Regions from separate parts of the Paenibacillus sp. SSG-1 genome, predicted to be linked through region 2. Evidence: riboswitches for the same ligand, from Rfam matches in the RefSeq annotation. Region 2 holds a riboswitch; the other holds the start of a gene.
The links. Region 2 has a riboswitch for cyclic di-AMP ahead of BCV73_RS28765 (C40 family peptidase). Riboswitches for the same ligand answer to the same signal wherever they lie in the genome.

Region 1: another riboswitch for cyclic di-AMP. It lies ahead of BCV73_RS21330 (TrkH family potassium uptake protein); the one in region 2 lies ahead of BCV73_RS28765 (C40 family peptidase).

The regions. Positions count from the first base shown of each region.
Region 1 covers NZ_MBRK01000001.1:4,596,458-4,601,084, forward strand. Annotated here, with positions in the region: gene BCV73_RS21320 (cation:proton antiporter) at 1-28, opposite strand, end outside; gene BCV73_RS21325 (potassium channel family protein) at 60-731, opposite strand; gene BCV73_RS21330 (TrkH family potassium uptake protein) at 818-2,158, opposite strand; cyclic di-AMP (ydaO/yuaA leader) riboswitch at 2,226-2,370, opposite strand; gene BCV73_RS21335 (CPBP family intramembrane glutamic endopeptidase) at 2,629-4,323, shown strand; gene uvrC (excinuclease ABC subunit UvrC) at 4,292-4,627, opposite strand, start outside.
Region 2 covers NZ_MBRK01000001.1:6,303,601-6,308,227, forward strand. Annotated here, with positions in the region: gene BCV73_RS28750 (M1 family metallopeptidase) at 1-898, shown strand, start outside; gene BCV73_RS28755 (hypothetical protein) at 909-1,751, shown strand; cyclic di-AMP (ydaO/yuaA leader) riboswitch at 2,025-2,162, shown strand; gene BCV73_RS28760 (C40 family peptidase) at 2,167-2,634, shown strand; gene BCV73_RS35210 (hypothetical protein) at 2,754-2,903, opposite strand; cyclic di-AMP (ydaO/yuaA leader) riboswitch at 3,012-3,151, shown strand; gene BCV73_RS28765 (C40 family peptidase) at 3,155-3,646, shown strand; gene BCV73_RS28770 (GNAT family N-acetyltransferase) at 3,868-4,356, shown strand; gene BCV73_RS28775 (c-type cytochrome) at 4,521-4,627, shown strand, end outside.

The DNA.
Region 1 (4,627 bases), 1.7 Mb from region 2:
TTAAGATATGATGAATGATTTCGGTCATCGGGGATTCCATGTCTGTCTCACTTCCGGATTTACGATTTGACGTTCACCGCTTCGCTCTCGAAGCGGTCGATATTGCTGTTGGAGCCAATGATGACCATGATGTCGCCCGCATGCAGCTGGTCCATCGCCGTCGGCGCGACGATGACTCCCTCGGTACGATGGAGCGCAACAATGCTGCATCCGTACCGGGCTCTCGTATTGACTTCGCTCAGCGTCTTCCCGTTCAGGCATTGCGGTACGGTCATCTCCACGATGCTGTAATCTTTGGACAGCTCGATGTAATCCAGCAAATTCGGCGTCACGAGCTGGTGCGCCACCCGGATGCCCATGTCCCGCTCCGGAAAGATGACCCGGTCCACGCCCAGCTTGGACAAGGCTTTGCCGTGCAGCATGGAGATGGCCTTCGCCACTACGGTCTGAACGCCGAGTTCCTTCAGCAGGATTGCGGCCAGGATGCTCATCTGGATATCGTCCCCGATTGCTACGATCCCGCAGTCAAAATTGCGGATTCCCAGCGATTTGAGAACCTCCTCATCGGTTGCATCCGCCACCACGGCGTGGGTCAGATGCTCGCTCATATCATTGACCACTTCTTCATTGATGTCTACCCCAAGCACTTCATAACCCAGATCCATAAGCTCCATGGCCAAGCTTGAGCCGAACCTCCCTAAACCGATCACGACAAACTGCTGTGTTTTCATTTCTTTCCAGATGCTCCTTATCCTTTAATGTTGGTTCTATATATGGTTCTTATAACAATATTGAAACTTTGAATCACCCAAATTCCTTACCCGATAATGATCTTACCTTCGGGATGGCGGTACAGCTCCTTGCCCTTCTTCGGACCAAGCGCGTAGGCGAAGGTCAGCGGCCCAAGACGGCCGGCAAACATCGTCAGGCAGATCAGGATTTTCCCGATCAAGGACAAATGCGGCGTCAGCCCGAGCGATAACCCTACGGTGCCGAAAGCCGAAGTCGTCTCGTACAAGATCATTAAAAAGCTGCTGTCTTCTGTCGTAGACAGAACCATGGATACGCCGACCACCAGGAACAAGGCCAGGAAGGTAATGGTCAGCGCTTTGAAAATCCGCTCCTGGGCCAAACGGTAGCGATACAGGACGATATCGTCCCGGCCGCGGATCATCGCGATCACCGCACCGACAAGAATGGTGAACGTCGTGGTCTTGATCCCGCCCCCGGTAGAACCCGGCGAAGCGCCGATAAACATCAGAATGATCGTGAAAAATTGCGATGCCTGGCGCATATCTGCCAAGTTCAGCGTGTTCGCCCCAGCCGTCCGCGGCGTGACCGACTGGAACAGGGAGGCGAGAATTTTGCCGCCCCAATTCAGCGAACCGAGCGTCTTGGGATTCGTGAATTCAAAGATAAAGATGACAACTGCTCCGACCACAATCAGGGCACCGGTCATGGACAGCACCACTTTGGTGTGGAGCGACAGTTTCCGGTGTACCTGGTAATCCACCAGATCGGACATGACGATAAAGCCGATGCCGCCGGATACGATCAGAAACATCACCACAAAATTGACGAGCGGGTCGTATACAAATCCCGTCAGGCTGTTAAAATGGCCGAACAGGTCAAATCCCGCATTATTGAACATGGACACGCCATGAAATATTCCAAAATAGATCGCTTTTCCAAGAGGCATATCGAACGACCACCGGATGGCGAGCAACAACGCTCCGCAGCCTTCGATACTCAACGAAAAAAATATCACTTTCCGAATCAGGCGGACGATGCCTTCCATCGTGTTCTGATTCATCGCTTCCTGCAGCAGGAGCCGGTCCCGGAGCGAAATCCGGCGCTTGAACACCAGAGCGATCAGCGTGGCCATCGTCATAAAACCGAGCCCGCCGATCTGGATCAGCAGCATGATGACGACTTGACCGAACGTGCTGAAATACAGCCCCGTATCTTTGACAACCAAACCGGTCACGCAGGTCGCCGAGGTTGCCGTAAACAAGGCATCCATAAAATTCAGCGGCTTACCCGTCGTGTTCGAAATCGGCAAGGTGAGCAGTATGGCTCCGATCAAAATAATGGCCGCAAAACCGAGCGTTAATACTTGCGGAGGGGCCAGCCGGAACCACTTCCATTTCCCAATCAATACATTCACCTCTTTAAAAAAGTCAAAAGAAAAAAAGCATCGGAAATCCAATGCCTTTCGGTTTGGCTCCTGCATGCACGACGCCTACGAGGTTAGCTGACGGATTCGGGCATGCACAGGTTGCCCTATTCGCGGACTAAACCGTCCCAACGAAATTCACCCCAAAAAATTGGTTCCCCCGTTTTCACTTGGAAATTCGGCGTTCTTATTCATTTGCATCAAAATTATAATCTTTATTGTAGGACTTCACAAAGGCCTTTTTCTGATGAATTGGATGGAAAACAGCCTGATTCGCAATGCAGGTGGACACGGCCTGCGGTTATCTTCTCTTTTCGATGGCTTTCCTTGATTTTCATCGTTTTTTCACCACTATTTTCAGGGTATACTGGTTTTGGGCGAATCTTCTATGTTATGTTTACCGTACTGTATTGGGGGGAATGGTATCTTTATCACATTCAAGGGGGGATTTCATGGACCGGTTAAACCAGCCGCTGGAAATCAGGGCCAATTATAAATGGCTGGGCATTTTGGGGGTCATCGGCCTTATTTTATTCTTTTTTGTACAAGTGTTTCCGCAGACGAGCTCGGAGACGCTAGAGGGGCAAACGACCAAGGTCATCAGCAAATCGGAGGCGGAAGCAGCCGCCAAAGCGTTTGCCTCGGACCGGTTGAATATTCAAACAGGCATTGCCGCCGAACCGCTCGTCACGTACCAGTCGGAATCGGACCTTTACGGTTATTTATCCAGAGAGAAGCTTCTTAACGAATATAACAAGAAATACGAACCGAAGTATCCTTATGACGTGTTCCGGGTCCGGCTGCCCGAGTCGAGCGATCAGGGATATGTCAATGTAGACGTACATATGAACACGGGCAAGGTAGTCGGGTTCTCTATCACGCCTCCGTACTCCAAGTATGCTGCCGCGATGGCTGAATCGAACGAAACTATGCGCAAGCAGAAACTGAGAATTGTGGAAGGGAACATGACGCTGGAGGATAAAGAGGAAATCGCCTCGTCCTGGCTGCAGAAGCTGGGCTATAACACCGGCTCCCTGAAAGTATCGAGCGGCAAGGATGAGCCCGGATTGATCTATACCGACTCCTCCTCGCACATCGGGGAATCGCAGCTGGAATTCAAGTTTGCCTTTGAGGATGGGGAGCTTCACTCCTTCCTCCCTGGATTTTCGGTCCCATCCGCTCATACGGCTTATGTAGAGAAGCAGACCAAAAGCGCCACGATGCTGACCATGCTGGGATACGGACTGTTTACGATCGTGCTCGGCATTCTCGCCATCATTTACAGTGCACTGACGAGGCGGTACACCTCCTTTGCACGCGGGCTGTTTTTGTCCTTGTTTTATTTTGTTGTCTCATTGCTGACGACTTATAACATGCTGCCAGTGCTGGAAGCGGAAGGCTTCTCCCAGTTCGGGATCATCGCGGCCATGGTCGTTCAGGTGATCCTGAGCATAGCGATGACGGTGCTCCTGTATTTCTCCCTGGTCGGCGGGGACGGACTATGGCGCAAAGCCGGTTACAACGCCTGGGCCCGCGCCAAAGAGCCTGGATATGGGCGTTACGTGCTCCACAGCATGTTCACCGGGTATTTGTGGGCGTTTATCCTGATGGGGGCGCAGTCGGTGATCTATCTCGTCCTGGACCGGACGATCCACAGCTGGTCCACGACGGACGCCTCGCAGTCCCCGTATAACATGCTGTATCCGTGGATGCTGCCGATCATGGCCTGGATGGCCGGCATCTCCGAGGAAGCCGTGTACCGCCTGTTCGGCATACCGATGCTGAAGAAAATCGTAAGAAACACATTTGTCGCCTGCGTCATTCCGACGCTGATTTGGGCCTTCGGCCATACGCTGTACCCGATCTACCCGATATACACTCGTCCGATCGAGCTCCTGTTCATCGGTCTCCTGTTCAGCTTGATCTTCCTGCGTCACGGCTACATCGCGGTCATGTTCGCCCACGTCGTGTTCGACAGCATCCTGATGAGCTTCAGCTTGTTCAGCATGGGGGATCTGACGAACATTTTGGCGGGCGTGGTCACCTGCGTCATGCCGTTTATCGTCGCCTGGGTCATTTACCTGTTTTACGGCAAAAAGAAGGAGAAGCCGTATGCTACGACTCCTCCTCCTGAAGGGCTGCTATAATTTGTCCGGCGAGCTTGTCGCCGATCGAGAGAGGCCGGAAGTCTTCAATCCGGGCCTCTTTTATTTTTTTAAGCGAGCCAAAATGCTTCAGCAGCAGCTTGCGCCGCTTCTCGCCGATGCCCGGGATGGCGTCGAGCTTGGATGCCACCATCGACTTGCCGCGCTGCTCGCGGTGGAAGGTGATGGCGAACCGGTGCACCTCATCCTGGATGCGCTGGAGCAGGTAGAACTCCTGGCTGTCGCGCGGCAGCGAAATCGGCTCGGGCGGATCGCCCACCATCAGCTGCGCGGTCCGGTGCTTGAC
Region 2 (4,627 bases):
TCCGCCCGAAGCAGGCAATGGGGCAGGCGGCATGGAGTATCCGACGCTGATTACCGCCTTCGGGGCCAAGGACGACTCCCCGGGTTACGACCTTGAGCGGACTGTTATCCATGAAATCGGCCATCAGTACTTCTACGGCATGATCGCCAGCAACGAGTTCGAGGAGGCCTGGCTGGACGAAGGCTTCACCTCCTACGCTGAGGATAAGCTGATGGAGCAGGAATACGGCGTCATCCCCAATCTGCCGATCCAGTCCTCGCTCATCGCTTCGCCTGCGCCGCTGACCCAGGACGCCTGGAAATATACGTCGCAGAATCAATATGCACTGAACGTGTATTACCGCGGCAAGATGGTCCTGAAAGAAATGGAGACGCTGACCGGCGCCCAGACCATGAAGAAAATCATGTCCACCTATGCGAAGAAATACCGTTTCCAACATCCTGCCACGGCGGATTTTCAAAAGGTGGTCGAGCAGGTAACCAGCAAGTCGTGGCAGACCTTCTTCGATCAATATGTATACGGCAGCCAGATGGCCGATTTTTCGGTCGACGAAATTACGGTGCGCAAGGATAAGGATTCGGCGCAGCCCCGGTACGATTCTTTGGTGAAGGTCAGCAAAAAGGGCGGCGATCTGCCGCAGGTGCCGATACTGTTCACGTTTACGGACGGGCATCAGATCAAAAAGGTTTGGGACGTAAAGAACGCCAGCACCCAGTTCAAGCTGACATACAGCTCCCCGCTGGCCTGGGCCATGATCGATCCCGGCTATACGATCGTGCTGGAAAACAAACATGTGAACAACTACCTGAAGGCGGACATGGATCATAAAGTGCTCCTCCGCTGGAACGTAAGCATTACCAAGCTGATTGAAACCCTGCTTGGAAGTCTGTCCTGGTGAGGTGAGAGCAGTGAAATCCTATATTGTTAACGGTTGGAAAAGCGTCAAAGACCAATTTTATGTCATGATCATCATGTTCCTGTACCAGCTGCTCTGGGGCTACTTCCTGTACCGTCTGATCGATTCGGCGGTCGTGCCGCTGCTGATGCGGTATCCCGATCCCCCGCCGACCGAACTCAGCCAGGTCCTCTATTATGTAGAGGGACAGATGAGCTTGACGCAAAGCAGCACCGTGCATACTTACCTTTGGGTTCTCCTGGGAATGGTCGCCCTCCGCATGCTGCTGACCCCATTTATCCACGCGGGCATCTTCTACGGCCTGCACCGGGAGCATCAGGGGGAACGCGGACTGTTTTTCTTCCAAGGCATGAAGCTGCACGGCAAAACGGTATTTCTTTTTCACCTGATCGAATGGGTGCTTATCGCCGCTCCGTTATACTGGATGATCCCGAAGATGTATCCCATCCTGCTCAGCGCGATCCAAAACCATGCCCAGCTGCTTCACTGCATCCCGTACATTGCAGTCTGGCTTCTGTACTGCTACATCGTCCATCAGATGATTCTGTTCATGCAGTTTGGCAAAACCGGTGGAACCAGCATGTTCTCCTCGCTCTGGATCTGCCTGCGAAGCGCGCTGCCGGTCATCGGCATATCCGTTCTGCTGGGCGCGGTCAGCCTGCTCTTGTATGGCATTACCAGCAGCGTCTCTCTGATCTGGGCAGGGCTTGCCACCCTGATTATCCAACAGGGCTACCATATGGTCAGCTGTATCTTTAAATTATGGAATATCTCCTCCCAATATGATTTGTGGCATCAGCAAATGAACCGTACGAAAAAAAATATTTCGGAATAGTTAAAATTTTGTCATCACTTTAATCCGCTGATAAAAGAAGAACCCCGTCTCTTTCTGTTGAAAAGAGGCGGGGTTTTTGTTGTAAAATGATTGTTAACCATTTGCCAAAGTATAAATCCTCTGTTAAAATAATCCGAGTACGAACTTAGTAACAACTTTGTAATCTTTGCTGTAACGATTTTGACTTTGCTGTAACTGATTTCATCATTTGTCCGTTCATTTGATTGGTATGTACGATTATAGGTAACTTGTCAGCATGTCCATTTCCGGTGCAATCATCACGAGCCGAATTCCCGGGCACCAGGAAGCGGGGGATCCAATTTTGGGTGAATTGATCTCGCTACAGAGGGATCATAGGGGACCTTCTACCGAATCCTTAAGCTAACCTCGCAGGCATTGGAAGGGGTTTATCTTTTTGAAGAAGAAGTTGGCAGCCGCAGCGCTGGGCCTTACACTTGCGTTCTCCATGGGCGCCGGCAGCGTATTTGCGGATTCATCTCTGAACCACATCGTTAACAACACGATCGGCGTTTCTTACAAAACCGGCGGAACAACTACGAACGGCTTCGATTGCTCCGGTTTTACCCGTTACGTGTACCAAAAGCTGGGGTTAACCCTCCCGCGTGTATCCGCTGCGCAGTATAAAACAGGTACCGCTGTTTCCAAAAGCCAGCTGAGAGCAGGAGACCTGGTTTTCTTTAACACCCTAGGCGCAGGCGTTTCCCATGTCGGCATTTACATCGGCAACGGAAAATTCGCGCACGCGTCCTCTTCGAAAGGCGTTACCATCAGCAAACTGAGCCAAAGCTACTACGCCAACCGCTACGTTGGCGCCAAACGGGTCATGAGTACGGCCAAATATCAAGCTGCGGTTTACAATTGATTATCTCTCGAAAACAATGCATATCCATAACAACCCGCGCCGCTGATTTTTGCCGAAATCGCCCCGCGGGTTTGTTGTTACTTATTAGACGTACGAACCACCGAAAAGGTAACAGCATTTCAAAAATTTTTTTTTACACGAGTAAATCCACGGTTTTCTCCTGTTTTTTCCACCCTTGTCATTTCTTTTACCCACTCGTCCAACAAATAAACATCATTTCCTATAAATTTTCCTACAAATCTTCTTTTTCTGTTAGAAACAATTGCCAAAGTCCGATTCCTTTGTTACAATAGTCCCAGCGATAGTAACAACTTTGTAATCTTTACCTGACACAAAGTTGCGAACGAATAAGAAGTAACAGGGAATGATACATAGTGTAAAAGTTCATGCCGAATTTCCTCACACTAAGGAAAGCGGGGGAACCAGTTATGGGTGAATTGATCTTGCTTCAGAGGGATCATAGGGGGCCTTCTACCGAATCCTTAAGCTAACCTCGTAGGCGCCGGAAGGGGTATTTTACTTGAAGAAGAAGCTTGCAGCAGCAGTCATGAGTTTCGCCATCGTGCTCACGGTCGGCACAGGAAGCGCTTTCGCGGATTCCAAGATGGATAAAGTGATCGACAGTGCGATCGGAACCAAGTACAGAACGGGCGGAACCACAACAAGCGGATTTGACTGCTCGGGATTTACAATGTATGTATTTGATCAATTGGGCATCGATCTGCCCCATCAGTCTGGTTCCCAGTTCAGCATGGGTTCGGCCGTATCCCGCAGTGATCTGAGAGCAGGCGACTTGGTATTCTTTAATACATCGGGAGCCGGAGTATCCCATGTCGGAATTTACGTCGGCGACGGAAAATTCGCACATGCCTCCACTTCTCGCGGTGTGATCATCAGCTCTCTGAGCGACAGCTACTACGTCAACCGCTACGTTGGCGCCAAACGAATCATGAGTACGGATAAATACAAAACCGCCGCCGTCGATTCCGAGGACGTTGATGACGTCCAGTAATGCAGGTAAAGCAAGGGTACGAGATCCCGTAGAATGAGATTTTTGCCGAAATCTCCTTTTGCGGGATTTTTTGCGGACAGAAATGGGTAACCTTTCCATTCCCGCCCGCTACTCCTCATTTACCCCTCTATTCCGAAATTAAACAGATATCTGGGACAATCCGGAATATTTTTTCTCTAATGTTCAAATCCTACAGGGAGGTCTGGAAGGGAGATCTGCACATGAACCTCCAACATGAGAGCTTCATGATCGTTCCTATGACCCGGGAGCATGCTGAGACCGTCTGCAGCTGGGTGTACGAACCTCCATACGATTTATACGGCTGGCTGCCGTGGGATCAGATGGAGGCGCTTGGCGTCGAATTTGGTGATCCTGAGGTGAGGCAAAGCCAATATGTGTCCGTCCTGGATGCTGAACATACCTTGTGCGGGTTCGCGCAGTTCTTTCCCTTGGCAGGCGTGACCCGGCTTGGTGTTGGCATGCGGCCTGATTTATGCGGCCAGGGGCTGGGTAAGAGCTTTATGCAGGCTGTGGTCGGCGCAGCCCGTGAAAGACGGCCTGGGGACGAAATCGACCTTGAAGTGCATACATGGAATAAGCGGGCCATCCGGGCTTACGGGAAGTCGGGGTTTGTCATCGCTGATACCTACCCCAAGCTGACCCCTGAAGGTGAACAGCTGTTTCACTGTATGGTCTATGAAGGGGTCTAACTTGAAAATTCCATCATCATAAAAATGGTACAAATTTGTGTATTTTTGGTGGCCCCAAGTTTGGATTCGTTTGCTTTTTTGACACAAACTATTTGATGTGATGGCTTGTTCCGTTATAATGAAGGAATGAAGAATGACAGTTTACATAGAAAGGACGAAAACGGATGCAAAAATGGATCATGAGCGGTGTATTAACGATCGCAGTGGTTATGGCAATTGTGCTCATGTTTACGCTTCCAGGCAAAGAGCAGGTGGCGGAAGAAGAGAAGCC